DNA from 3 places in the Candidatus Pelagibacter sp. PS_16 genome. Region 2 is predicted to be linked to each of the others. Evidence: riboswitches for the same ligand, from Rfam matches in the RefSeq annotation. Region 2 holds a riboswitch; each other region holds the start of a gene.
The links. A riboswitch is a leader RNA that binds a small molecule or an ion and turns the genes downstream of it on or off. The one in region 2 is predicted to bind S-adenosylmethionine.
Positions count from the first base shown of each region.

Region 1: it holds a riboswitch for S-adenosylmethionine, as region 2 does, so the genes downstream of both, AC5SL0_RS03185 (O-acetylhomoserine aminocarboxypropyltransferase/cysteine synthase family protein) here and AC5SL0_RS03940 (OsmC family protein) in region 2, are expected to answer to the same signal.
Region 3: it holds a riboswitch for S-adenosylmethionine, as region 2 does, so the genes downstream of both, AC5SL0_RS01815 (homocysteine S-methyltransferase family protein) here and AC5SL0_RS03940 (OsmC family protein) in region 2, are expected to answer to the same signal.

Region 1 is NZ_CM182074.1:609,531-619,449, forward strand. It holds gene AC5SL0_RS03150 (DMT family transporter) at 359-1,207, opposite strand; gene AC5SL0_RS03155 (AEC family transporter) at 1,225-2,127, opposite strand; gene AC5SL0_RS03160 (homoserine dehydrogenase) at 2,127-3,419, opposite strand; gene AC5SL0_RS03165 (hypothetical protein) at 3,420-3,644, opposite strand; gene argC (N-acetyl-gamma-glutamyl-phosphate reductase) at 3,641-4,663, opposite strand; gene rpsI (30S ribosomal protein S9) at 4,698-5,147, opposite strand; gene rplM (50S ribosomal protein L13) at 5,149-5,610, opposite strand; SAM riboswitch class V at 5,750-5,818, shown strand; gene AC5SL0_RS03185 (O-acetylhomoserine aminocarboxypropyltransferase/cysteine synthase family protein) at 5,823-7,151, shown strand; gene AC5SL0_RS03190 (COX15/CtaA family protein) at 7,144-8,154, opposite strand; gene AC5SL0_RS03195 (chorismate mutase) at 8,197-8,487, shown strand; gene AC5SL0_RS03200 (50S ribosomal protein L33) at 8,490-8,681, opposite strand; gene AC5SL0_RS03205 (MerR family transcriptional regulator) at 8,683-9,060, opposite strand; gene AC5SL0_RS03210 (HU family DNA-binding protein) at 9,050-9,352, opposite strand; gene plsX (phosphate acyltransferase PlsX) at 9,352-9,919, opposite strand, start outside.
Region 2 is NZ_CM182074.1:733,167-743,085, reverse strand. It holds gene AC5SL0_RS03945 (homocysteine S-methyltransferase family protein) at 41-1,102, shown strand; SAM riboswitch class V at 1,106-1,170, shown strand; gene AC5SL0_RS03940 (OsmC family protein) at 1,175-1,726, shown strand; gene AC5SL0_RS03935 (NAD(P)/FAD-dependent oxidoreductase) at 1,844-3,187, shown strand; gene AC5SL0_RS03930 (hypothetical protein) at 3,213-3,398, shown strand; gene AC5SL0_RS03925 (aminotransferase class IV) at 3,491-4,396, shown strand; gene AC5SL0_RS03920 (hypothetical protein) at 4,846-5,202, opposite strand; gene AC5SL0_RS03915 (hypothetical protein) at 5,365-5,952, shown strand; gene AC5SL0_RS03910 (hypothetical protein) at 6,015-6,446, shown strand; gene AC5SL0_RS03905 (hypothetical protein) at 6,452-7,225, shown strand; gene AC5SL0_RS03900 (hypothetical protein) at 7,230-7,580, shown strand; gene hydA (dihydropyrimidinase) at 7,975-9,378, opposite strand; gene AC5SL0_RS03890 (maleate cis-trans isomerase family protein) at 9,385-9,919, opposite strand, start outside.
Region 3 is NZ_CM182074.1:344,773-354,691, reverse strand. It holds gene AC5SL0_RS01880 (phytanoyl-CoA dioxygenase family protein) at 1-411, opposite strand, end outside; gene moaA (GTP 3',8-cyclase MoaA) at 447-1,439, shown strand; gene moaC (cyclic pyranopterin monophosphate synthase MoaC) at 1,440-1,985, shown strand; gene AC5SL0_RS01865 (hypothetical protein) at 1,988-2,257, shown strand; gene AC5SL0_RS01860 (molybdopterin synthase catalytic subunit) at 2,257-2,700, shown strand; gene msrP (protein-methionine-sulfoxide reductase catalytic subunit MsrP) at 2,697-3,602, shown strand; gene msrQ (protein-methionine-sulfoxide reductase heme-binding subunit MsrQ) at 3,627-4,196, shown strand; gene AC5SL0_RS01845 (DUF779 domain-containing protein) at 4,193-4,540, opposite strand; gene adh (aldehyde dehydrogenase) at 4,586-6,136, opposite strand; gene AC5SL0_RS01835 (DUF1244 domain-containing protein) at 6,448-6,693, shown strand; gene AC5SL0_RS01830 (molybdenum cofactor synthesis domain-containing protein) at 6,694-7,194, opposite strand; gene AC5SL0_RS01825 (sulfite exporter TauE/SafE family protein) at 7,213-7,959, shown strand; gene AC5SL0_RS01820 (2OG-Fe(II) oxygenase family protein) at 7,989-8,579, shown strand; SAM riboswitch class V at 8,668-8,731, shown strand; gene AC5SL0_RS01815 (homocysteine S-methyltransferase family protein) at 8,741-9,649, shown strand; gene AC5SL0_RS01810 (DMT family transporter) at 9,642-9,919, opposite strand, start outside.

The sequences.
Region 1 (9,919 bases), 120 kb from region 2:
TTTTAGCCCCCTATTCTACCCAATATATAATCTAATTTTCACTAAATTACCCCACTAATAGAAATAAGCATTTAATATCAATACTAAATCACCATTTTAGCCAGTTTAAAAACTATATTTAATTTACTAAAAATAAAAATTTCTCAATTCACACTTTTTCAACTATATAAAAAAGATCTATGCTTATTTTATTTTAGGCCTATTTTAGTTAACTATAATTTAACTATTTGTTAAGCATTATTATATTTTAACTATAATTTTATAAATTTATACTATTGTATTTAAATTAATAATTACAGTAGTTTAAAGTACTTTATTAATGTATAATATTAAGTATTAGTAAATAAGTGTTACCTAATTAATTGGATTTAATATAAGATTCTCTTTTAGATATGTAAATTCCACTCATAATAATAATAGATAAACCTAAGAATGTCCAATTATCAGGAAAGTCACTAAAAAAGTAATAACCAATAATGATATTAGTAATGATTTCAAAGTAGCTAAATGGAGCTAATTTAGAAGCATCAGCATATTTAAGGGATAATATAAGAAATAAGTGACCAACGCATGCAAATACACCTATAGAGGCCATCATAGACCATTGGGAGACGCTTGGATTAACCCAAACAAATGGCATTAAGCCAGAAACAGCAACCAATCCAACTAATCCAGTCAATAATAGGGTTAATAAAGGGTTATCTGAAGTGCTCAATTTACGTGTAATTATCAAATAGAAGCCATACATTACACCCGTTCCTAATGCAGCTAGACTAGCCAAGTTAATCTCTACAAATCCTGGCCTTATAACGACTAGAGAGCCAATAAACCCTATAATAACAGCAGTCCACCTCCTAATACCCACCTTCTCACCCAATAATATTGGAGAAAATGCAGTAACAATTAAGGGCGCCACAAAAGCGAGCGTTAAAGCTTTAGCTAAAGAGATAACAGATATTGCATAGAAGAAGCAAACATTTGCACAAAGCAGTATTAATCCTCTTATTATTTGTAATTTTGGCTTATCAGTCCAAACAAGTTGCTTATTATAAAAGAAGAACATTATTGGAAGTGTAAATGCGACTGTAAAAAAGTATCTTGCCCAAGTGATCTGTAAAACAGGCATATCGGCACTTAAATATTTAGCAAAACCATCCATGATTGGCAGCATTACCCAGGCTAAAAGGTTAAATATGATGGCTTTCATAAGCCAATTGATACAGTTTAATTAAAGTACTTTAAAGCAAAGAATACGACTACTGGAATAGTAGCAAATGACATAACTGTAGAAACAACGATGGTACTAGCAACGCTATCAACAATTTTTTTTGGCGAATAAATTGAAGCTACAAGATAATTTAAAACTGCACTAGGCATTGAACATTGAATTAATAAAACACCAGCTGCAAACCCTGATAAATCAAAATGTTTAATTATTAATAACGCAACAATGGGACCTAAGATAACTCTTCCAATTGATGATATCACAGCCTTTTTAAAAGAAAAAACTTTAAAACGAGTTAAGGCAATTCCTAAAGACATTAATATTAAAAAAATTGTAGCATACATTAATAGGAAAGTTGTGTTTTCTACAAAGACTGGAAGTTCTATTTTGAAATATAGAAAAATCACTGAAATTATAATTGCATAAAATGGTGGATTTTTAAGAATAACATTAATATTGAATTTTCTATCAGCAAGGAAAATCCCCAAGGTAAAGTGGCATAAAACTATTAAAGCTCCAATTGATGCTGCAACACCTAAACCTTCATTACCATAAGCAAATAAGCAAATAGGCATACCTATATTTCCAGTATTTGGCATTATGAATGGTGGAAGCTCACGGATGATGTCTTTTGTTTTTAAAAAAAATAAAAAAATTATTCCGATAAAAGTAAAAGCTACAATTGCTATTAAGAAGTACCAGGAATAATCTTTAAATATTTCAAAGGATATACCAGTTGAAGTTAGAGCATATATAATCATTGCTGGAGTTCCAATATTGGCAGCAAAATTAGTTATGAAAGTTGTATCAATTTTTGAATTATTTTTACCTAGATAATAACCAATACCAACAACAAAAAAGACAGGAAATATCACCTCAAAGAGTTTTAGATATATTTCCATTAATTATAAATTCTAATCAATGTAGGATATTTAAGAATAAGTTTGTCTTTTTTGAAAACAGAAAGACAATTTTTAGAATTAAGCTCATTAGTTTTATGGGTAATAATAACAATAGTGGCTTTATTATTTTTTTTATCAGGAGTTTGAATTAGTCTTTTTACTGAAATTTTATACTTAGCTAGTCTATTAGTAATTGTTGATAAAACACCAGGTTTATCTTTAACTTCAAATCTCAAATATAGAGAATTTGTATAATTATTTACATTATAACATTTAATTGATTTACGTTTGCTACCTGGAATACCAAAGGGTTTTTTAACATTCCCATTTAATATTGAAAGTAGATCGGATAATAATGATGATGAAGTTGGACCAGGACCAGCTCCCTCTCCCTGTAATATACTTTCACCAACAGGTTTTCCTTCAAGAATAACAGCATTCATAACTCCACCAACATTACCAATATACGAATTTTTACTTACTAAGCATGGGTGAACAGTTTCAAACAATTGATTATTAATAATTTCAGAAATACCCAATAATTTAATGCGTGAATTTAATTGATTAGCAATTTCTATATCTTTTAACTCAATCTTTTCAATACCTTCCATCAAACATTTGTGTTTTGAAATCTTAGTATTAAATGCAAGAGCAGACAAAATTCTTACTTTAGCAAAAGCATCAAAACCATTAAGATCTAATTTAGGATTACCCGGTTCAGCATACCCAAGTTTTTGTGCTTTTTTTAAAACATTTGAAAAACTATCTTTAGAATTTCTCATTTCTGAAAGAATATAGTTAGAAGTACCATTCAAAATTCCATAAACCTTAGAAATTTTGTTAGTTGCAAGACCCTCTTTAATGGTTCTTAATATTGGAATGCCACCTGCTACTGATGCTTCAAATTCTAAATTAACATTATTATCTTCTGCTAATTTTCCTAAATAATCGCCGTGTTTAGAGATGAGCGCTTTATTTGGAGTGATTACATGTATTTTATTTTTTAAGGCAGTTTCTACAACTTTTTTAGAAATCCCATCCGACATACCTATGGCTTCGAATAAAATATCTACTTTGGTTTTATTAAAAATTTCTAATGGGTTTTTAAAAAACATTTTCTTATTAACTTTAAATCTTCTCTTTTTAGAAATGCTTCTTGCTGAAACAGCTACTACATTAATCTTTTTACCCGTCTTAAGTTCAATATCTTTTTTTTTAGTGTTAAGTTCATTTAACAAATAGATGCCAACTTGTCCTAGACCAACTACAGCAATGTTAATTATATTTTTCATCTATTGGTTAATATCTGGATATTCTGCATTATTTGAATAATCTTTAAGAAAAAGGTTAAATTCATCAAATGTCATAGATTTATAATCACCGGTTTTCAATGATATCTTAGATAATTTTTTATCTTCAGCAGATTTTTTTATTGGATCTTCATTCCAATAAGCAGAGTCTTTGTTTAATGAGCACGAAGTTAAAAATACAATCAAATATAAAAATAAGTATTTCAAATTAATCCTTTTGTTTCATTAAAACCATATTTGATATTCATATTTTGTATTGCTTGACCTGCCCCACCTTTAATCAAATTATCAATAACAGATAAAATAATTACTCTATTTTTATACTTAGTTTTACAAATTACTATAGAGCAATTATTTGTGTTAATTACGTCATTTGTACTTAACAATGAATTTGTTTTTAAAATTTTAACGAATCTGTTTTTTGAATATTGGCTCTTTAAAGTGTTTTCTAAATTTTTAATACCTACACCTTTGTTAAGGTCTAGATAAATTGTGCTAAGTATCCCTCTAAACATTGGTGTTAAATGGGGTGTGAATGTAAAAGAAAATTTCTTTTTAGTGTAGTTTTCGATTTCTTGTTGAATTTCAGAGTTATGTCTATGGAAACCCACACCATAAGCGCTTAAGGATTCATAAAGATTTTTATCCTTATATTTTTTATGTACACCTCTCCCAGCACCAGAGTAACCAGATTTTGAGTCTATAATAATATTATCTGTTTTTATCAAATTTTTCTTAACTAAAGGAATAAGTGGTAAAAGTATTGATGTTGGGTAGCAACCTGGACATCCAATGATATTAAACTTCTTTAATTTATCACCATTGATTTCTGGTAATGAATAAATTGATTTTTTAATATTTTTAACAGATCTGTGTTTTTGTTTGTACCATTTTAGATATTCTGATGCTTTATTAAGTCTAAAATCTGCAGCTAAATCAATTAATATATTGTATTTTAATAAATCATTTGAAATATCTTGTGCTTCACCATTAGGTAGAGCTGTAAAAACAAGGTCTATGTTTTTTAAAAGTTCTTTATTGTATCTAATAATTTTAGGTAATTTTTTTGAACTTAATGATTTTTCATAACTAGAAATATTTTTTCCAACAGACGTATTACCACAAAGATATTTAATATTAACATTGCTGTGTTTAACTAATAATTTAATTAATTGAACACCAATATAACCTGTTGATCCAGCAACTAAAACATTAAGCTTAGGCATTTTTTTATTATAACAGTTTAGAGTTAAAAAAGAATTATCTTTTCGAGAATTGGAAGCTTCGTCTTGCTTTTCTACGACCAGGTTTTTTTCTTTCAACTGATCTAGAGTCTCTAGTATTAAGCTTTTCTGTCTTAAGTACTGCTCTATTCTCTGAATCAAATAAGATTAATGCTTTAGCAATACCATGAACCATTGCACCAGCTTGACCTGTGTGACCACCACCTGCTACGCTACATCTTACATCATAATCAGTTGCTTGGTTTATAATCTCAAATGGTCTTGTGATTTGCATTTTGTGACTTCCGCTAGTGAAATACTCATCCATAGTTCTGCCATTAACGTAAATTTTACCTGTACCTTTTTTCACCCAAATTTTTGCAATAGATTTTTTTCTTCTACCAGTTGCGTATTTACTATCTTTAAAATCTAATTTAATTTTAGGTTTTTTTGTAGATACTTTATTTGGTGTAGCTGCTGTTACCATATTAATTTCTTATTAAATTTTTACTGTTTAATTTACCTAGGTCTAAAAGTTTTGGGTTTTGTGCTGCATGAGGGTGTTCTTCACCAGCATAAATTTTTACTTTAGTTAACTGTTTTCTTCCTAGAACTCCCCCAGGTAACATTCTTTTAATAGCTAATTTTAATGTCTCACCAGGTTTATTTTTTTCTAATAACTTTTCAGGAGTAATTTCTTTAATTCCACCTGGGTGACCAGTATGTCTATAATATTTTTTATCTTTAAATTTTTTTCCTGTGAACTTTGCTTGTTCAACATTTTTAACAACAACAAAATCACCATCATCCATATGAGGTGTAAAAGTTGTTTTGTTTTTTCCTCTAACAATCAAAGCAATAATAGAAGCTAATCTGCCAACTACAGCATTTTTAGCGTCTATCTCAAACCAGTTACTGTTTAAATCACCACTTTTTAGAAATTTTGTCATAGTGCGAGGATTAATACTATTATTAGATATAATGTCAATTTTATATTTCTCTTGCAATATCTTGCTTAAATGATATTTTTATATAGCCGATTTGTTCCTATTGCAGGCTAGTTATTGCTAAAAAGGATTTTTTAACCACATTATCGGTAGGCGCATTTGAACTGTATTGTACGCCTTGCATAAAGCAAAAGTACTAAAAAAGGAGTATTAAGATGAGTACAAAAAGACAAAACCCTGAGACTATAGCTATACATGGTGGTGATTATAGAAGTGATCCAACAACCAAAGCAGTAGCAGTTCCAATTTATAGAACAACATCGTATCAATTTGATAGTACTGAACATGCTGCAAATTTGTTTGCTCTTAAGGAATTTGGAAATATTTATACAAGAATAATGAATCCAACAAATGATGCTCTTGAAAAAAGAGTTGCTTCATTAGAAGGAGGATTAGCCTGTTTAACAGTAGCATCTGGACAAACCGCATCAACTTTTGCAATTTTAAACGTTGCACAAGCCGGAGATAATATAGTCAGCTCTACGGATTTATATGGAGGTACTATTTCGTTATTCACGCATACATTAAGTAAACTTGGTATTGAAGTTAGATATGCAGACCCTTCTGACCCAAAAAACTTTGAAAAAGCTGTTGATGATAAAACTAGAGCTTTTTATGGTGAGACTTTACCAAATCCTTATTTGAGAGTTTTTCCAATTAAAGAAGTTTCTGATATTGGTAAAAAATACAATATACCATTAATAATGGACAACACAGCTGCTCCTGTAATTTGCAAACCTTTAGAACATGGTGCTGCTGTAGTAGTTTATTCACTAACAAAATATATAGGTGGTCACGGTACGGTTGTAGGTGGAGCTTTGGTTGATGGAGGTAATTTTGATTGGACAGCTGATCCCAAAAGGCAACCTTTATTTAACGAACCTGACGCAAGTTACGGTGGAGCTATATGGGGAAAAGTGGTTCCAGAATTAACTGGGGCTAATGTTTCTTTTGCAGTAAGAGCGCGGGTTACATTACTAAGAGATCTTGGTTCTGCCCTATCACCTGACAATGCATTTGGAATTATTCAAGGGCTCGAAACAGTTGCTCTCAGAATGAAACAACACTGCTCAAATGCATCAAAAGTTGTTGACTATTTAAAGAAAAATAAAGAAGTAACAAGAGTAATCTATCCAACAGAACATGAAGGTAAAATTGCTGATCGTGCTAAAAAATACCTTAATGAAGGAAATGGTGGTTTAGTTGGTATCGAGCTCAAAGGTGGTATTGAAGCAGGTAAGAGATTTATCGAGTCTTTAAAAATGTTTTATCATGTTGCAAATATTGGGGATGCAAGAAGTTTAGCAATTCATCCTGCAACAACAACTCATAGTCAGTTAACAGAAAAAGAATTGTTAGCCTCAGGTGTAACTCCTGGATACGTAAGATTATGTATTGGTATTGAGCATATAGATGACATTATTGAGGATTTAGACCAAGCTTTAAATAAATCTTCTAAAGGGAATTTGAAAGCAGTTAGTTAGAGTTTTTATATAATATCAAAAAATAAGAACTCAAAACTAATATTGAACCTAGCTGGTGTAGTGAAGCATATGTAATCTCTACACCAGAAATCAAAGTTATAATTCCTAAAAAAATTTGAAACAAGATAGCAACATCAAAAAATAATACATATTTAAAATCATATTGTTTTTTAAAATAGATAAAATTTAAAATGATTATAAAAAAAAGAAGCAAATATGCAGTTGATCTATGCAAAAATTGAATAATTGATGGGTTGTTAAATAATTGAGTAGTAATTAAATCACCATAACTAACATCATTTGGAAAAAAACTACCATTCATATCAGGCCATGAATTATAGATGAGACCACCATCTAAACCTGATAAGAAAGCACCCAATACAATCTGCAAAACTATCAATTTAAGTATGAATAATAAAAATAAATTTGGAATTTTATTTTCAAATTTTTTAATTTTATGAATATCTAAAATATACCAAAAAATTAAACATAAAATAAATAAAGCCAAAGATAAATGAATGCTAAGTCTAAAGTGACTAACGTCATTATTTTCAATTAATCCACTAGATACCATATACCAACCGATGAACCCCTGAAGACACACAAGGAAAAAAATCCAATAATATTTATTAGAATAATGCAGAGTTTTTTTAAAATAGAGAGTAAAGAAAAGCAAAGGCACTAAAGTAAACAAACCTACAAATCTTGCTAACAATCTATGAGCATACTCCCAATAAAAAATCACTTTAAATTCATCTAAGGACATGCCGTAGTTAATATTTTTATATTCAGGAATTTTTTTGTATTCTGTGAAATAAAAATTCCACTCATTAATATTCATAGGTGGGAGTATTCCAGTAAAAAGCTCCCAAGCTGTGATTGATAAACCAGAGTCTGTTAGTCTAGTAAGACCACCGACAGCTACCATAAGAACAATTAATGAAAATAAAGTTATTAACCACAATTTTAAATATTTTATATAGTTGTCGCTATTTACAAACATAAATTATACTTATAATAATTATCTTAATAACCAATTGAATAAATGTCGCCTACAAATAAAAAAAAACTAAATCAGATTAGAATTAAGCTTGATAAACTTGATAATGATTTACTTAAATTAATCAAAAAAAGATCTTCATTAGTCAATGAAGTGCTAAAAGTAAAAATCCATAAAAAAGAAATAATTGATCAAAAAAGGATCAATTTTATACTTAAAAAAATTAAAAAAAAATCAATACAAACTAATATTGACCCAAAAATCACTAATAGAATTTGGAAAAATATGATTTGGTCTTTTATTGATTACGAAAAAAGAAATTTTAGAAAAAAATAGTACTATTTACTGTGTGGAGGTAATTTTTTTTCCACAAACATTTCATGTTTTCTTGTAGAAGGGTTATATTTCTTTGCAGACAATTTAACTTTAGCTTTTTCACCACCCGCAGGTTTTTTAACATAATAAAAAAAAGGACTATCAGGTTTAGCCTCTGGTACTAATCTAACTTTAACGTGCGTTTTTTTTGCCATTTTATTTTAAACTTTTTATTTTTTTTATTAAATCAGAAATCTTCTTAAGTTTATTTTTTAAATTATAATCAGCATTTATAGAATTATTTGGTAATTCGTCAAGTTTTAATGATTTATCAGAATTAAGAACTTTTTTAACACCAATAATTGTCATTCCTTGATCTTTGAGTAGATATTTAACTTTTTTTAAAACCTCAATAGTATCATTATTATAATATCTTCTATTACCATTTAAAATTTTTGGCTTAATTTGCTTAAATTCCTTCTCCCAAAATCGAATAGTATGAGTATTCAAGGTTCCTTTTTTTTTGTTTACAAGACCAAGAATTTTAGCAACCTCACCTATTGACTTATAAGCATCACTATTTTTATGAATCATTCTTAGAATTTACCAAATCTTTAAATTCCTTAGAAGCTTTAAATAAAACAACATCTCTATTAGATATAGTTGTTTGTTCTTTTGTTTTGGGATTTCGTCCAATTCTACTTTTTTTTGCTCTTATAGAAAAAGTACCAAATTTAGAGAGCTTTAATTTTTTTTCTATTTTTAAATTGTCTACTATTGTAATTAGAAAATCGTCAATTAAATTTTCAGATATATTTTTTGAAAAACCAATTTGCATATAAATTGAATTTATAAGATCTTTTTTTGTTAAGTTAGTTCTTTTCATTAACTTATGTTGTTTCTTATCTTTTCTATTAAATTTCCAGTGACAATTCTAGTACAAACACTTAATGAGTTTGAAAAACCTATATAATCTGTTCCACCATGGCTTTTAATAACAGGAGAATCTAAACCTATGAAAATTGCACCATTATAAAGTCTTGGATCTAATCTTTCTTTAAATTTTTTTAAATTTGAAATATTTAGTAAAGATGAAATTTTACCAATAATATTACCTGTCATGGCTTTCTTTAATTCACTGGTAATAAAATTTGCAGTACCTTCGGCTGTCTTCAAAGCAATATTCCCAGTAAATCCATCTGCAACGATAACATTTACATCGCCATTCATTAACTGATTACCTTCTATATAACCCATAAACTCAAAGTCAGTGTTATTTCTTTGATTTAATTGTTGGTAAGTTTCTTTGATGGTCTCATTACCTTTAATTTCTTCAGACCCTATATTTAATAAAGCAACTTTAGCGGTATCATCAGGATATAACGATTTAAATAACGAAGATCCCATTATAGAAAAATCAATTAAATTTTTTGGACTACATTCGATATTAGCT
Region 2 (9,919 bases):
TATTTTGTGACCTTTTTTCCCCAAAACAAGAGGAAAAAAAATGAGCACAAATAAATTAAAAGAAAGATTAGATAAAGGACCTGTTATATGCGCAGAAGGTTTTTTATTTGAGATAGAAAGACGTGGCTACATGTCATCAGGGGAATTTGTTCCAATGGTGTCATTAGATCATCCTGAAGTTTTAGAGAACTTACATAGAGAATTTCAACACGCAGGATCTGATGTAGTTGAGGCCTTTACTTATAATGGACACAGAGAAAAAATGCGTGTTATTGGTAAAGAAGAACTTCTTGAACCACTAAATCGTTCAGCATTAAAAATTGCTAAAAAAGTAGCATTAGATACTCCTAAAGGATCAAAACCAAATTTGATGGCAGGTAATATTTCAAATTCAAATATCTGGAAACATAATGATCCACAATCTCAAAAAGAAGTTGAAGGAATGTTTACAGAAATGATTGGTTGGGCCGTTGAAGAAGGTGCTGATATGTTAATTGGTGAAACTTTTTATTATGCTGAAGAAGCTTTTAAAGCTTTAGAAGTTATGAAAAAAACAGGTTTACCAACTGTATTAACCATATCTCCAATGGGTGAAAATAAAATGAGAGATGGAAAATCAGTTGTTGATACCTGTAAAGAGCTAGAGCAATTAGGGGCTGATGTTGTTGGTTTAAATTGTTTTAGAGGACCTGCTACCATGTTTCCTTTTTTAAAAGAAATTAGAAAAGCAGTTAAATGTCATGTTGGAGCTTTACCTATTCCTTATAGAACCAGTGAAGATTACCCAACATTTTTTAATCTACCGGACAGAAGTAATTGTGCATGTCCATCACCTCATGGAAGAACGTTTCCAACAGCATTGGACCCACACTTTTGTAATAGATATGAAATAGGTAAATTTGCAAAAGATGCTTATGAGCTAGGTATTAATTACCTTGGAGTATGTTGTGGAGCAAACCCAATGTTGATTAGGGAAGTTGCTGAGTCAATTGGTTTAACTGTTCCAGCAAGTAAATATCGAGAGAACATGGAAAATCATTTTATGTATGGAAAAAATAAAAGAATTCCAAAACATATGACTGAATATGGAGACAAAGCGTAAATAAATTAAGAAGGGCATTTAACTAAATTGTGCGCCTGACATATGTCGAAGCACTAAAACAGGAGAAAACAAATGAGTAACAATCTAAAAGAAACAATAAGTAATCTACAGAAGGATTTTACAGCCAACCCCAAAAATGCTTTGGTCCAATATGAAAGCAACTCAATTCTTAAAGAAGGACTTCAATCTGTAGTCACTCTTAGAGAGCATAAATTAGTTGTTGATGAACCCAAAAGTTTTGGTGGAAAAGATGAGGGACCCAGCCCAGTAGAGTTAATATTAGCAGCGCTAGCAACGTGTCAGGAGATAACCTATAAAGCATTTGCTACAGCAGCGGGTATTAATATTGAGAGTGTTAGTGTTAAATTAAAAGGTGAATTAGATCTTCAGGGTTTTTTAGCTTTAAATAAAAACACTAGACCTGGCTTTCAATCAATCTCTGGAACTGTTGACATTAAATCTTCATCACCAAAAGCAGAAATAGATAAATTGATTGATACGGTAAATACACATTGTCCGGTATTAGATATTTTATCAAATGGAGTTCCTATTAAATTATTTCAAAAGGTTTCTTCAAACTCTTATAATGAAGAGCACATAGAGCAAAGAGTAAGTGCTGCTTAACTAATTAACTCAAGCCCTATGAAAAATAGGGCTTGAGTCTTTTAAGTTCATTTCAAATCCTAAAAAATTAGAAGTTTGACTAGAATTAAGTATTAATTGCGTGCTAGGGTCTTGTTAATGAAAAATATTTATCATTCTGATATTTATCAATTTAACACCCCAGTTAGTAGTTATTGGGAAGATCATTCAAGCGAAAATTTAAATCTAGATAAACTTAATAAAGATATCAGCTCAGAAATTGTTGTAATAGGTGGAGGGTACACTGGTTTATCTTGTGCAATTAATTTAATAGAAAATCATAATTTAGATGTCATTTTAGTTGAAGCTGGAAAAATAGGTTGGGGGGCTTCATCTCGTAATGCAGGTTTTTGTTGTCTGCCACCAAGTAAGATGTCTTTTAAAAAAATGCAATCTATTTACGGTAATGATGAAACTAAAAAATTCTTTAAAAACTCTGTTGAAGGCTCAAATTATACAAAAGATATTATACAAGGATATAATATTGATTGTGATGTAACGGGAGATAGTAATTACGTAGTCGCCCATCATCCAAATAAGTTTAAAGATATTCAAGAGCAAGCCAAAGCTTACAAAGAAGAGTTTGGCATTGAAACTGAAATTTATTCTAAAGAAGACTTTGATAAAATTGGCCATGGAGGCACAGAGCAATTTGGAGCTTTTTCATATAAACCTGGTTTTGCAATCAATCCTCTTAAGTTTGTTAATGGCATTGCAAAATACGCTTTATCTAAACAATTAAAAATCTTTGAGCACACTAAAGTTGATAAAATTGATAAAGATAAGGGCACTTATATTTTAAGGACGAAAGAAGGATCTATTCGTTCAAAAAAAATAGTCGTTGCAACAAACGGGTTTTATCAAGAAGGCTTAATCCCGGAGATGAATTCAAGAATTTTACCAGTAATTTCAAATATTATTGTCACCAGAGCCTTAACGAAGCAAGAAATTGACCAACATAATTTTAAAACATTTTCCCCAATAGCTAATACTAAAAATCTTTTATATTATTATCGAAAGTTACCTGACAACCGAATTTTATTTGGCACTAGAGGAGATTTAAGTGGCAGTGATCAATCTAATTTAAATATGTCTAAGAAAATGGAAAAATTTTTAAAGGACATTTTTCCTCAATGGAAAGATATTAATATTGATTATAATTGGCGAGGATTAATTGCTTTATCTCAAAAATTAACTCCTTCTATTGGTAAAATTGATAATGAAGAGATTTATTATGGATTTGGTTATAATGGGGTTGGAGTGAGTGCTGCTCCTTGGACTGGAAAACAATTGTCTAAGTTAGTATTATCAAACAGTAAAGAGTTGGATATTTCAAAAATTTATAAAGGATTACCTAAGAAATTTATCTTCCCCCAGTTAAGAACGTTTTATTTTAGATTAGGGGTGTGGTTTTATGCAATTAAAGACAGATTTAATATTTAAGAAAATATATGATAAAAATTAATTTATGAATGTATTTATAATTTTATCAGTATTGGTAATTATTCTAGGAGTTATTTTATTGGTTGCATCTCCAGCTGCGTTATTTACTTTGAATTGGAAAGAAAAGTCAGGAAAAGACAAATTTCTAATGTTCTTATTTTATGGTATTTTGGTTTATATAATAAATATCATTTTTTGGATTATTAAATAACAATATTAACCATTCTCAAGATCTCTTTATCCTTATTTAGTGTTAGCTAATTCCATCACCTAGACACCTGATTTGAATATTGGTAGGGTTGGATGGTGAGTGATATTTTTCCAAAAGGATCGGCATGGATGAACGGTGAATTCATTCAACTTTCTGAAGCTAAAATTCCTATTTTAGATTGGGGTTTTCTAAGATCTGATGCCACATATGATGTTGTCCATGTTTGGAAGGATAGATTTTTTCAATTAGATAAACATATTGATCGTTTTTTTAAATCAACAGAAAAACTGAGAATGCCATGCAGACTTAGTCGTGAAGAAATAAAAAAAATATTAGCAGGCTGTGTTAAAAAAGCTGATCTTGAAGATTCTTATGTTGAAATGATACAAACAAGAGGAATGTCTCCAAACTTTGTTAGAGATCCTCGTAAAGCGACACCACGTTTTATGGCTTTTGCAGTACCCTTTGGTTGGATACTTAAACCAGAAGATTTTGAAAAAGGATTAGATGTATATTTAACTGATATAACAAGAATTCCTCCAAGTTCAGTTGATCCTACTATTAAAAATTATCATTGGATGGATTTAGTCACCGGTATGCTTGATGCTTATGAGAGAGGACATCATACTGCTTTATTAGTAGATGAGGATAATAATATCTCAGAAGGCCCAGGCTTTAATATTTTCTCTGTTGATGAAAATGGAATTAATACCCCAGACCATGGAGTACTAGAAGGAATTACAAGACAAACCGTTATTGATTTAGCAAAAGAATTAAATATTAACGTTAATAAAAAATCTATAACGATTGAAATGTTAAAATCATCTAAAGAATTATTTGCAACTTCAACAGCAGGAGGGGTAATGCCAATAACAAAAGTAAGTGGGGAAAATATTAAACAAGGAACGGTAGGGGATATTACAAGAAAAATTCACAAACTCTATTGGGATAAGCATTCAGATCCTATGTGGAGCACATCTATAAATGACATATTGTAAAAAATGAACATTAAACAAACAGTTATCTTTGTCTTCATTCCATCAACTGGACACCTGATTTAAGGTTTGGTAGGTTTAAATTATGTCTGGACTTGAAATACTATTAGCCATTGAACTTACTTATTTAGCTTACACAATAATTATGGATTTATGATCAAATATATTCTGCCAGCTATAATAATCTTCTTGATCGTATTATTCTGGGAAAAGATTACTGAAATAGTCTTTAAAAAATTTAATATTAGATTGAATTATATTATTGTCAGTGCTGTGTTAATTGCTGTAGCTATAATAGTTTTATTAATCAATATTTAAAATCTACGATCTTTTAGTTGATTAACTCTCATTCCTTCACCTAGACACCTTATTTAGGATTTGGTTAGTGAATAATTAAAGAATAAATATAAATATTTAATAATAAATTATTTTAACAAAATGTTAATTTAACCCTAAACACTATTTAGTGCTGATTTGAAGGTCTGAATCCATTCATTAAACTCTTGTATTGTAAGTTGAGTGGGTTCAATTAATGTAATACGATTATCAGATATACTTTTCTTCCTTATTATTAATTGTTCATTTTCAAGTTCAGTTAAAATAAGGCTTATAGTTTTTCTAGAAGCATTTTTAGATAAAAAAACCATTATAGTTTCTGTTGTGGTGTCTATTTTATTTAAATAGTTGTCCAATATTAAGAGCCATAACTTATAATGTATTGGTCCTTTACGAAATTTATTAATTGAGCGTAAACTTTTTTTTTCATCAAAATCATTTGCAAGAACTGATGCATATGTTTTAATTCTCATAATTTAAATTTAAAGAATTTTAAGTAAAAATAAAATAAAATTCTTAAAGGTAATTCTTTTACATGTATTTATTACATGTAATTATTACATGTAATAGTTTCTCTATTTATTTATTTTATTGTTTATAGGGTAGAAACTTAATTAATTAATTAAAGGAAAAAAATGAAAAAAATACTATTAACTATTATTATTATTTTTGGATTCTCAAACTTAACTTACGCTACTGAAGAAGGTCAATTTAGATTTGGTGTTGAATTAGGTTGGTCTCCAATAGAATTAGAAGCAGATGATACAGCGCAAGCAATAGCTAACGCTTTGGGAGAAACTGTAACAGCAACTTACGATAAAGGAGTTTTTGTTGGAAGGTTATTTGGTGAATATGGTCTTGCTTCGAATATGGCTATTGAGGCAGGTTATTTTAAAACCTCAAGTGCTGATGCTAAATATGCTGCTGCAAGTGGAACGGCATCGGAGTCATATGATGTATCTGGATTTGATATAGCGCTTGCTTTAAAATCTTCTGAAGGATTTTTTGGAAAAGTAGGTATGCATAGTTCGACAGTAGATGGTGCTGCTAATGTTACAATTGGTGGAACAAGTTATGCTGCTACTGGTTCTGCAGATGGTACTGGTCTTTTAATTGGTGCGGGATATGAAGTAGACAATATTAGGTATGCTATTACAAGATACAATGATGTTGGTGGAATAGATACTAGCGTAACTTACTTATCAGTTGGTTTTTTATTTTAATTAACCCTTAATTGGCCTTCTAAATATTAATTTATTATGAAGGCTAATTAAATTAAACCTGCATGAAATCTATTAATACTAAAAAAATAAAGTTTTTAATTATATTACTAATCATTCCAATATTATCATCTTGCTCCGGCACAGGTAGTAAAAACCGACCAACAATAAGCACAACAGGTACTGGAAGTACAACCATCTATTTTACCAGAGAAGGAGGGTTTGTTGCAAGTGGTGTCTTGGCTAAAATTGAAGTCAATGGTTCTGAAATTGCACAACTTGGAGTAAATGAATATACAACTAGTAATGTGACTGGTAATTATAGAATTAAAGTTTCTGGAGCAGGAATAGGTGGATTTGGTATGGGTACTGACTCAACTTCAGGAGTTGCAGATGGAAAAAATTATTTTTATATTATAGGGGTTAAGCAAAGTCTGTTTTCAACAAAATTTACTATTAATGAAACCACAGAGTCAGGATATAAACAATCCCAATAAAAATTATGAAAAAAAATTACATAGTATTATTAAGTGTGCTCTTTTTGAATTTATCTATTTCTAACGTAAAAAGCTTTGAAAATAAAAAAAGTGAAATAGGTGCATATTTTGGAACAAAAATTTATGAAGAAAGGCATCCTGTAGATAATAGTTTTTTTATGTCACAAGATGGTTGGATGATCGGCATTAATACTAATTCAGAAACTTATAGTGACGAAACATACTTTGGGTTTAAAAATAGACTTGGAGTGGGTGAGGTTAATTATACTTCTGCAGGTACAGGCACGATGACAGGTATTCCTGACTATCAATTTGAAACAACTGGTTATTTTGGAATTCCAATGGAAAGATCAAACTCCAGAACAACAATATTTTCGGGTTTGGGTTTTAGGTACTTATTAAATGCTAGTGGTCTAAAACAATCATCAACAGGACACTTGGGTTATGACAGAGAGTCTAGGTATGTATATTTACCAATTGGTGTTAACCACGAAAGTGGCTCATGGGAATTTAGAGGAGAATATTTATATTTTTTATACGGCCAACAAACCAGTAAAATCAGCCAAGTTAGTGCTAATTATAGCGATATAACAAATGATCAAGAAGACGGCTCAGGAATAAAACTTACTGCAAAATATTATTCTGATAAAAATTTTGGTTATGAGCTTTACATGGATTATTGGGATATAGCAGACTCAAAACTTGATGTATCAGGTAATTTTATGGAACCAAGAAATACTACATCAGAAACTGGGCTTAGAGTTTTCTGGCATTATTAATAACATGAAAAAAATTTTAGGAATAGTATTTATAGGTTTGTTGTTAGCTGGATGTACAACTGTTAAACCAACAGGTGGTCTTTATAAAGAAACAACATTAGAATCTGGAAAATCAAAGATTATTATTTTAAGAAAAGGTGGATCTTTAATATCCGCAGATATTCCAACGATTGGAATTTTAGGTCATGGCTCATATTTTTTACCAAGCAAATCTTATATTCAAGCTGATGTAGATCCTGGAAATTATAATATTAATGTATATGAAACAGCAGGTCTTGTATGGAGATTTGAGCCTTTTGATATAGATGTTACTGCAAATAAGAATGAGACCATATATTTAGAACTTATAACTTAGTCTGTAGGTTTAGTGAGTAGAGCAAAATTAGAGACTGTCGAAAAAGCATATGCATTAGATAAATTAAAAATGTTTGAGAGAACTTTATTTTCAGATAGTATTCAATAATCTAAATGCCAACCACAGGCTGAAAAAATTAATTTAAAGACCAATCAGCATTATAAATAAAGAAAAGTAGAGGATATGGTAGGGGCGTTCCATGAACCAAGCTACCCCCACAAAGCAAAAAGCAACTGAAATTATAGACGATTGACTCATAAAAACTAATCCCAATACATCAAAGACTCTGTATCCGATATCAAGTATCATGAAGACTGTGCCCCAGATCCTGGTTTCTATAATTGAAACTCTAATTTTTTAATATGATGAACGAGATAATGACCGAGTATTTTTTCTAGTAAACAAAATCTGAAATTTCAGATTTTAAAAATTTTCCATGGCCCATTTTGCTTAATAATTTTTGGTTATTAACTACAATCGTTCCTCTTGAAATAACAGTATTAGCCAAGGTATTAATTTCTTTACCTTCATAGGGAGTGTAATCAACATTATGGTGTAGATCTTTATTTGTAATCTTCTTTTTGACTTTTGTATTCCATATAACTAGGTCAGCATCAGACCCAACAGCAATAGTTCCTTTTCTAGGATATAGTCCATAAATTTTAGCTGGATTAGTTGAAGTTAACTCAACAAATTTATTTATTGATATTTTATTCTTCAAAACTCCATAAGTAAATAATAGAGGAAGTCTTGTTTCAAGACCTGGAAGTCCGTTAGGAATTTTTCCAAAAGAAGAATTTTTTCCATTCAGCATTTTTCCTTTATTGTCATTAAATTTAAAAGCTGCATGGTCAGAAGAAAAAATTTGAAATGTTCCATTATTCAGTCCTTGCCAAACATGTTGTTGGTCCTCAACTGTTCTTGGTGGTGGGCTACATATATATTTTGCGCCCTCAAAGTCATCCCTGTCCAAATCATCCTTGGTTAGAAATAAGTACTGAGGACAAGTTTCTGCTAAAATTTTAAATCCTCTGCTTTGAGCATTTCTAATAATGTCTATAGTTTCTTTACCAGAAACATGAACAAATAATATTGGTGTATTTACAATTCTAGATAATGAGATGGCTCTATTAGTTGCTTCCGATTCAACGACATCCGGTCTAGATAACGAATGATATTTTGGTGATGTTTTTCCTTTTTCTTCTAATTTTTCTGTTAACCAAGAAATACAATCATCATTTTCAGCATGCACCATCACAACAGCTTTTTCTTTGCCTGCAATTTCTAAAATATTAAGTATATCTTTATCGTTAAGTTTTAAATCTTCATAAGTCATGTAAATTTTAAAATGACTATAGCCATCCTTAATGATTGCTGGAAGTTCTTGACCTAAAACTTTTTTATTAACATCACTAATTATTGTGTGAAATGCATAATCAATATATGATTTATTTTCTGCTCTTTGATGATAATCCTTGATCACCTCTCTTAAGCTTTCACCTTTATATTGACAAGCAAACGGAATTATTGTTGTTGTGCCACCGAAAGCAGCAGATAGTGAGCCTGTTTCAAAATTATCGGCCATTACAGAGCCATCTTTCATTGGTTGATCTATATGACAATGGGCGTCAATACCTCCTGGTAAGACAAAATTATTATTAGCATCAATAATTTTTTGTGACTTATGTTTTGTGTCTTTTTCTAAGAAAGTAATTTTTTCTTTATTAATGCCTATGTCACAAATAAAAATATCTGAAGCTGTAACTACTTGAGCATTTTTTATTATTAAATCAACCATTTAATATTACTGCTTAAATAAACGTCCCCAACCTTTTATTACTTCAGTTTTAATATTACACATTTTTAAACATTTCCATAATGTTATATTAACACTGTCATATATAGGTATGCCTAATTCTTCTTCTAAAGAATGAACTACTTCAGCTCCTCTAAAATTTGTACATAATACAACTATTGCATCAGGTTTAGTTTTGGCAACTTCTCTAATTAATCCTTCAATTAATTCAGGACTATATTCTGAAAATGAAAAATTACCTTTATCATTTAAGTGTTTTTCACCCACACAATTAAAACCACTTTTCTTGTAATTGGAAATTATTTTTTTTTGTATGTCCTCTAAATACGGCGTGACTAAACCAAAATTTTTTATTGAATTCATCTTAAAAATTTCATTCAATGTTAAGACAGTGGTAGTTGCATTTATCCCTGTTGCTTTTTTTATTTCTTTACATAAGTTTTCATCTGACTCGAAACCTAACCATCCAGCTGAAGTTCCATTCCATGCAATCACATCAACTTTAGCATCAGCTAGTAATTTT
Region 3 (9,919 bases), 390 kb from region 2:
TGGTTCAAGTGGTAACCACAATACACACATAGATCCTTCAAAATCGAAATATGATATATCATGATGAAAAGGTGGTGATGACTTCGACCCAGCTTCCCTGAAAAACCAATTATCCATCACTAAGTTAATCTTTTGTGCTTCTAAAAGTTCTGCTGCAATTTTTGGAGTTGGTGAATTAAATATAAAATCTTTGAATTCTTCATGTAAATTCCAGGTCCAAAAATCCTCATAATATCCTGGTAATTTTTGATCTTTTGTATGATTTACAAATCTTGGACTAGGACTTTCTTTACCTTTTTTGATTCCTTTTTTTAACTTTTCAATCCATGCGTTATCAAATTTACCTTTGATTAAGACAGCTCCGTCTTTTTTAAATAGATCCAGTTCCGATTTGGTAATAATTTTGCTCATATATTATTATTATAATATAATATAATAAATATAAGATGAAATTACTAAGTGATACTTTTGGAAGAAAATTTCCCTACATAAGACTATCGATCACAGACGTCTGTAATTATAAGTGCTCCTACTGTTTGCCACAAGGTTATAAAAAAACGCCTGGAGACACGAGAAGTTTTATGTCTGCTCAAGAAATATCCAGATTAACAAAAGCATTGTCTGAATTAGGTGTTTGTAAAATTAGATTAACTGGTGGAGAACCAACAGTTAGAAAAGACTTTTTTGATATCTTAAAAGATATGAAGCAAAATTCCAATATACCCAAAGTAACAATGACAACTAATGGTTATCGTTTGGACAAAATTGCAGAACAATTATTTGAAGCTGGTTTAGATGGAATAAATATTAGTATTGACAGTTTAAATAGAGAAACTTTTAAAAAACTAACAGGACATGACAGGCTTAATGAAATTTTAGAAGGCATAAAGATTTTACAAAAACTAGATTTTAAAAATATAAAAATTAATGCCGTTTTACTCAAAGGTATTAATGATACCCATGAAGAGTTTAAAAAATTTGGAAATTTCATAAAAGATAACAATATTGATTTTAGATTTATAGAATTGATGCAAACTGGTGATAATTTAGAATATTTTAAAAAAAATCATGTTTCCTCTAAATTATTCAAAGATTATTTAGAGAAAAATAACTGGATACCGCAAACTTATGGGAAAGATGCGGGTCCTTCATTAAATTTTATACATCCAAATTTTAAGGGTAAATTTGGATTAATTGCTCCTTATACTAAAGATTTTTGCCAAACTTGTAATAGATTAAGAGTTACCTCTAGAGGTGATTTAAGATTATGTTTGTTTGGTAATACCGGAATTAGCATCAGGCATTTATTGCAAGATGATGCTCAAAAAGATGAACTTGTAGATCTTATCATAAAACAATTGCATCTTAAAAAAGAGTCACATTATTTAGAACTTGGAGATACTGGAATTACTCCAAATTTATCTAGTACTGGAGGATAAATGGCAAACTTAAAAGTGATAAACGAAGAAAAATTAAAAGACTGGGCTAAAGAAATTTTTAAAAAAAATTCTTTTAACATGATTGATGTTTCATCAAAAAAAGAAACATTTAGAAGAGCGTTAGCTTCTGGGAGAATTTATGTAGGAAAAGAAGTTTTTAATCTAATTAGAAATAAAGAAATGCCTAAAGGTGATCCGATCACTTTAGCTGAAGTTTCAGCAATTTTAGGTGTTAAAAAAACTAGTGAATTAATTCCATTATGTCACCCACTTCCAATAGATCATACTGCAACAAAAATTATCATGCATGAAGATGATAGCTCTTTAGAGGTTTTTTGTGTTGTGTCAGCTGTTGCAAAAACTGGTGTTGAAATGGAAGCTATTATGGGAGTTAATGCTGCATTAATTACAATCTATGATCTTAGTAAAATTGTAAACCCACATCTTAGAATTGATAATGTGAAATTATTAATTAAAGAAGGTGGAAAAAGTGGTCTATGGATCAATCCTGATGGACTACCAGAGTTTTTAAAAGATATTTTTTAAACATGAAAATTAAACTTGAGTTATTTGGAGCAAGTAGAGATTTTAGCAATAAAGATTACTTAGAATTTGATCTTAAAGAAAAAATTGAAATCAAAGATTTAAGAAGAGAAATCATCGATTACTTGGATATTAATTTTAAAGGTAATGAAGATTTTATAAAAATAGTTAAAAGCTCTGCTTTTTGCTCTGAAGATAATAATATTGTTAATGATAATTTTAAAATTACAAAAGATCAAAAAATTGGGATTATACCTCCAATAGGCGGTGGCTGATGTTACATGCAAAAATTATAGATATTGAAAAAAATAAAATAAAAACTTCTGAAGCAGAAGCATTTATCAAATCATCTACATACGGAGCTTCAATTATTTTTACAGGAAATGTAAGAAATATTAATGAAAATAAAGAAGTTATTGGTATAGCTTATGATAGTCATGACGAACTAGTACTAAAAAGTTTTGAAGAAATTTATAAAGAGACTACAGAAAAACTTAAAATTATAGATAAAGCAGTCTTTATAGAGCATATAAAGGGCTATGTGGGGCTTGGAGAAACTAGTATAATTATCGCAGTTGCCTGCAAACATAGAGATGAAGCTTACGTATTATCTAGGTATATAATTGAAGAAATCAAAAAAAGATCACCTATTTGGAAAAAAGAACATTATAAAAATGATGAAAGTGAATGGTTAAAAGGTAATCCTATTAAAAAATGAAAAAATATAAACATTCAGAAATTACACCAGAATTAATTTACAATAAAAGAAGAAAATTTATTAAATCAATTGGGCTTGGTGTTGGTTCAATATCTTTGAGCAGTATACCATTCTTAAACAATGCTTATTCACAAAATAAAACTAAGCTAACATCATATGAAGATATTACGACGTATAACAATTATTATGAATTTGGTACCAGTAAAAGTGATCCTTATAGAAATTCACAAGAATTTATTACTAAACCTTGGAGTGTAACTATTGAGGGGGAAGTAGAAAATCCAGTTACGATTTCAGCTGAAGAAATAATTTCTTTATTTCCTTCGGAAGAAAGAATCTACAAACTAAGGTGTGTTGAGGGTTGGTCAATGGTTATTCCTTGGATGGGATTTTCTCTAAGTAGGTTACTTAGTAAAGTATCTATCAAAAATACTGCAAAATTTGTTGAATTTGAAAGTGTTTATGACCCTGAACAAATGAATGGCCAAAGATACCCTGTTCTAAATTGGCCTTATAGAGAAGGATTAAGAATTGATGAAGCTATGCATCCTATAACAACAGTTGTTACTGGGCTTTATGGAAAAACATTGCCTAATCAAAATGGAGCTCCATTAAGAATTTTTGTTCCTTGGAAGTATGGTTTTAAAAGTGCAAAAGCAATTGTTAAAATAAAATTAGTTGAAAATATGCCTACATCATCTTGGATGAGATCGTCCCCAAGAGAATATGGATTTTATTCAAATGTTAACCCAAATGTTTCTCATCCAAGATGGTCACAAGCAACAGAACGTGTCATAGGTGAAGGTATTTTAGCTCCTAGGATTGAGACTGAAATGTTTAATGGGTATGGTGATGAAGTTGCACATTTATATTCAGGTATGGATTTAAAGAAAAACTTTTAGATACATAAATTTGTTTTATAAAACATGCAGAAATATATAAAAATACCAATTTTCTTTTTTTGTTTACTGCCAATATTAATCATTGTTTATCAAATTATTTTTAATCAATTAGGTCCAGAACCTGTGAAAAAAATAACACATGTAACTGGTGAGTGGACACTTCGTTTTATCATAATAACTCTTGCAATGACTCCTTTACAAAAATTTACTGAATTAAATTTTTGGATTAGCTATAGGAGAATGTTTGGGTTGTTTGTTTTTTTTTATGCATCAGCACACATGATGACATATGTTGGCATAGATTATCGTTTTGATTGGTCTAGTATTGGAGATGATATTATAAAAAAAAAATTTATATTTGCTGGATTTTTAGCTTGGCTTTTATTAGTGCCACTTGCTCTTACTTCATCTAAACGAATGATAAGGTTGTTGAGAGATAAATGGAAAAAACTACACAAGCTTGTTTATATAATTTCTTTATTAGGAATTATTCACTACTTATGGTTAGTTAAAGTAGTTACAGTTGAACCCTTAATCTATCTTATTATTATAGTAATTTTACTTACACTAAGAGTTAAAATGAAATTTAATTAATTAATTGATTTTTTTTCAGGAACGCAAATCTCAGATCTTGTTAAAAATCTTCTGCCAGTTCCATTGTCTAAAGAAAACATTCCACCCATACCTTGAATGCAATCAATAATTAAATCTGTATTTTTCCATGCTTCATGTTGAGTTTCACTTATGTAAAAAGGAATACCACCAATTTTTCCAACTAAAACATCGTCATCACTTACTAAAAATTCTTTAACAGGGTAACACATTGGAGCACTTCCATCACAACATCCACCAGATTGATGAAAGAGTAATTCTTTACCATGATCTTTCTTTAGATCTTCAATTAGTTCTAAAGCTGAAGGGGTTGCGGAAACTTTCATAGTTATATGGCCTGTAGTTTAATACAGGCCATTATAATATATCTGTTAAAAGAAGCCTAATTTTTTCTCACTGTACGACACGTGTAAGTTTTTCACCTGTCTATAATGATTAAGCATCATTTTATGTGTTTCTCTACCGATTCCAGATTGTTTGTATCCTCCAAAAGCAGCATGAGCTGGATAAGCATGGTAACAGTTAGTCCAAACTCTACCAGCCTGGATTCCTCTTCCCATTCTATAAGCAATATTCCCATTTCTAGTCCAAACACCTGCTCCTAAACCATAAAGAGTATCATTAGCTATTTCTAATGCATGAGCTTCATCTTTAAATTTAGTAACAGATACAACTGGTCCAAAAATTTCTTCTTGGAAAACTCTCATAGAGTTATTACCTTCAAAAATAGTAGGCTGGATATAATTTCCTTTTTCCAAACCACTGTTTAAGTTAGCAACTTCACCACCACATAGAACTTTGGCACCTTCTTTCTTACCTAAATCTAAGTAAGATTTTATTTTTTCCATTTGTTCTAATGATACTTGAGCACCAATCATAGTTTCCATTTTTAGAGGATTGTCCTGCTTGACTGCTTTCGTTCTAGCAACTGCTCTTTCCATAAATTTATCATAGATAGATTCTTGGATTAATACTCTACTAGGACAAGTACAAACTTCACCCTGATTAAGAGTAAACATTGCAAAACCTTCAAGACATTTATCAAAGAAATCATCATCTTGATCCATAACATCTTCAAAGAAAACATTTGGAGATTTTCCACCTAATTCTAAAGTTATTGGAATTAAGTTTTGTGATGCATATTGCATGATTAAACGTCCAGTTGTAGTCTCACCTGTAAAAGCAATCTTTCTAATTCTTTTAGAAGAAGCTAATGGTTTACCTGCTTCAAGACCAAAACCACTTACAACATTAACAACTCCTGGAGGCAATAAGTCTCCAATAAGTTCCATTAATAGTAAGATTGATGCTGGTGTTTGTTCAGCTGGTTTTAAAACTACACAGTTACCTGCAGCAAGTGCTGGTGCAAGTTTCCATGTTGCCATTAATAATGGAAAGTTCCATGGTATAATCTGTCCAACTACACCAAGTGGTTCAGGTATATGATAAGAATATTCACTATTACTTATCTCTGAAACCGAACCTTCTTCTGCTCTGATTACTCCAGCAAAATATCTCCAATGATCAACAACTAATGGTAAGTCAGCTGCCATACACTCTCTAATTGGTTTTCCATTATCTAAACATTCAGCAGTAGCTAATAGTTCAAGATTTTTTTCAATAACATCAGCTATTTTAAGTAGTATGTTAGATCTTTCAGTTATTGATGTAACTCCCCAAGTAGGAAAGGCAGCGTGTGCAGCATCTAATGCAGCCTCAACATCTTTTGCATCTGATCTTGGAACGGAACATATAACATCATTATTAATTGGACTTACGTTATCAAAATATTTTCCTGATTTTGGTTTAACGAATTTTCCTCCTATAAAATTTCCATATTGTTCTTTAAATGGAAATTTAACTTTTAAGTGAGACGTATCTAGTAATGGAGATCGTCCACCTTTTACTGTTTCTGTGCTCATTTTTACCCTCTCTCTTTTATTAATATTCTTAAGCTTATTTTTTTTTATTGGCTTAAGTAACTTCTCTTTAGCCACACCTTTTTTCTTTTTAACTTTTTTAGTATTTTTAGGTGATTGCTTGACCAAGTTTTTCTTAATTTTTTTTTTGGTCTTACGTTTAGATTTTTTGGCTGTTTTTTTCTTTTTTGTAGCCATTACTTAACTAAACAAAAATTGATCTAAAGATCCATTAATTATATTATTATTTTCTACTTAAGATTGAATATAGCCTACATCTTGTGCTTAATTGAAATGTGTCTAATAATTTAGTTATGGATAATGATATAAAAAAAGAATTACAGTCTGCTACATTTGAAAGATTGCTCAAACATCTAGATGAACGAAAAGATGTTCAAAATATAGATATTATGAACCTTGCTGGCTTTTGCAGAAACTGTTTATCAAAATGGTATCGAGAAGAAGCAGAGAAAAAAGGTATTGAAATTTCAGACTTAGATGCACGTGAGCATGTTTATGGTATGCCTTATTCTGAGTGGAAAGAAAAATATCAAAAATAATTATTTTTCTTTAAGCCTTGGAAAAAGTTCTACAAAATTACAAGGTTTATGATTTATATCTAACTGATGTTTTAAAATTCCATCCCAGGCATCCGTTACTCCCCCTGAAGAACCTGGCAAAGCAAATACATATTTGCCATTAGCTAGTACTGCACAAGCTCTAGATTGAATGGCAGATGTACCAACTGTTTTTAAACTTATTGTTCTAAACACCTCTCCAAATCCTGGAATATGCTTGTCAGCTATCTCGTTTACTGCCTCTGGTGTAATATCTCGACCTGTAAGCCCAGTGCCCCCTGTTGTAATTACAACATCTATTTCTGATTGATTAATCCAATCTTTAAGGATTTTAATGATGTCATCTTTGTTATCTTTACAAATTTTTCTATCTATTAATTTATGTTTAGCCTTTTCTATTTTTTTTACTAAGATCGCACCGGACTTATCGTTCTCAAAAGTTCTGGTGTCCGTAACAGTTAAAAGTGCTATATTTACAATCATAAATTTAAAATAATTATTATGATTATATTATCATTTTTATTTCTTCTAACAGCAACTTTATATTCAAGTGTTGGCTTTGGTGGTGGCTCTACCTATCTAGCCCTTCTATTAATTTGGGATATTCCTTACTTGATCTTTCCTGTAATTGCTCTCTTTTGTAATATTATTGTCGTATCAGGAAATTGTATAAATTATATTAAAGCTGGAAATATCAATTTTAAGATCCTTACCCCATATTTGATATCATCTGTGCCACTTGCATTCATAGGGGGATCTTTATCAGTAGATAAAGAAATTTTTGAAATTTTACTTTTTTTAGTCTTAGCGCTAGCAGGAGCTCTACTTCTCATCAAATTTCAATCTTTTGATCAAAAAATTGAAATTTATAACAAGATACCAAAAATATTATCGCTATTCATTGGTGCATCTATTGGATTTGTGTCTGGTGTAGTTGGAATTGGTGGTGGAATTTTCTTAAGCCCTATATTGTTATTAATTAGAGTAGATAAAGCAAAAAACATTGCAACAGCAGCATCATTATTCATACTGATTAATTCTTTATCAGGACTTGCTGGCCAATTTACAAAGGCATCAACAATAAATGGAATTTATGATTATTGGCCATTATTTCTATTTGTTTTAATAGGCGGCCAGCTTGGAAACTATTTAAATCTTAAAATTTTTCCTGCAAGAATATTAGCTCTAGTGACATCGGGACTTGTCATATTTGTCGCTATTCGAATGGGACTGAAGTTGTTTGCATAACAGAAGTATTAAATTATTATAGAAAGGTTATGAAAACATTTAGAGCATTTGGACCCACTATAGGAAAAACAAAGTTATCCAAAAAAATTATTACTATATTAAATAATCACATTGATAAGTCTCAATTATCTAAAAAAAATGATTATAGCCCTAAACTTGCAAGTCAAATTAAGAATGAAATTAAGATACCTAAAACTTTAATTAATAAGAGTTTGTCTAAAGAATTAATAAAAAATATTAAAGTTTACCTTGATAAGTCAGGTATTAAAAAAATTAAAGAAATTAAGATAATAAATCTATGGGTGGTTAGGCAATTAAAAAATGAATATAATCCAATTCATTATCATGAAGGACAACTGTCAGGTGTTGGCTATCTTAAAATCCCAAAAGATATGAATCAAAATAAATTAGTTAAGAATAAAAAGATTAAAACTAATGGAACAATTGATTTTATTAATGGTCAAAAAAACTTTTTAAGTAAAAGTATCTATAATTTAAACCCTAAATTAGGAGATCTATTGATTTTTCCAAATTATTTAATGCACACAGCTTATCCATTTAACGTTGATGGTGAGAGAAGATCCTTTTCATTCAATGCTAAAATATTATTCAAGAAGTGATTTACTAATCAGTCTAATAGATATATAAATAGTTAACCGATTTGATCCATATTGCAGGTACTAACTGCTAAAAAGGAAATCATTATATAATTGGTAAAGGTAGTTGAACTGTATTGTGCACCTGGCATAAAGCCAAAGCACTAAAAAAGTAAGGAATAAAAATGGATATCAATTTTTTTAAAACAACACGAATTTTAGATGGTGGTATGGGACAAGAATTGTTGGCTCGTGGTATGAAGCCAAACGGCACATTGTGGAGTGCAAATGCTGTTTTAAAAGAAGAATACCATCAACTCTTACTAGACACACATTTAGACTTTATTAAAGCGGGTGCTGAAGTTATTGTTACAGCAACCTTTACTACTAGACGAATAAGATTACGTGATAATAAAATTGAAGATAAGTTTGAATACTTAAACAAAAAAGCTGGTGAAATAGCTCAGAAAGCTAAAGAACAACATCCTAAGGTGTTAATTGCAGGCGGTCTTCCACCTCAATATTTAACATACGAAGAAGATACAAGACCAGATGACGAAATTAAGCAAAACTTTTATGATCAAGCAAAATTATTAGATCCTTATATTGATTTTTTTTACTTAGATGTTTTGTCTAGTGTAAAAGAGTTTAAATTAGCAATTGAAGCAATTGAAGAATTTAATAAGCCATACTTAATAGGTGCTCACATTTCTGAGGGAATAAATCTTCCAAGTGGAGAAAAAATATCAGATATTATTAACAATATTAATCATAATAATTTACTAGGATTAATTTTATCCTGTGTTTCTCCTGAAAACTTTTATGAAAATTTAGAAGAAGTAAAAAATTTAGGTGTTCCATTTGGATTTAAGCTTAATGCTTTTGTGACAACTAATCCTAAAGATGGTTATACTAATAGTTATAATGTCAGTAAAACTGGTAACCCAAATGAATTTTTGGGTCAAAGAAAAGATTTAACACCTGAATTGATGGCAAATTTTGTTAAAAAATTTAAAAATGCTGGTGCTACTATTTTAGGTGGATGTTGCGAAACGAGACCTTCTCATATTAAAGAAATGGTTCAGTTTAAGTAGTCTTTTTTTGATCTGCTTTTTTAACAAAGTAAATTCCAACAACGACTGCTAATAAAGATAATAAAATTTTAGATGTTATTATTTCTTTTAAAAAAATATAACTCAATATAGTACCGAATATTGGAATTAAGTAAGAGACTTGTGATTGAAATATAAGACCATTATCTTTTAGAATTTTAAATCTTAGCAACCAAGCAACACCTGTTGAAACCATTCCTAGATAAACTACTGATATTGTAGACTCAACGCTTGGAACCGAGTTCCATGGTT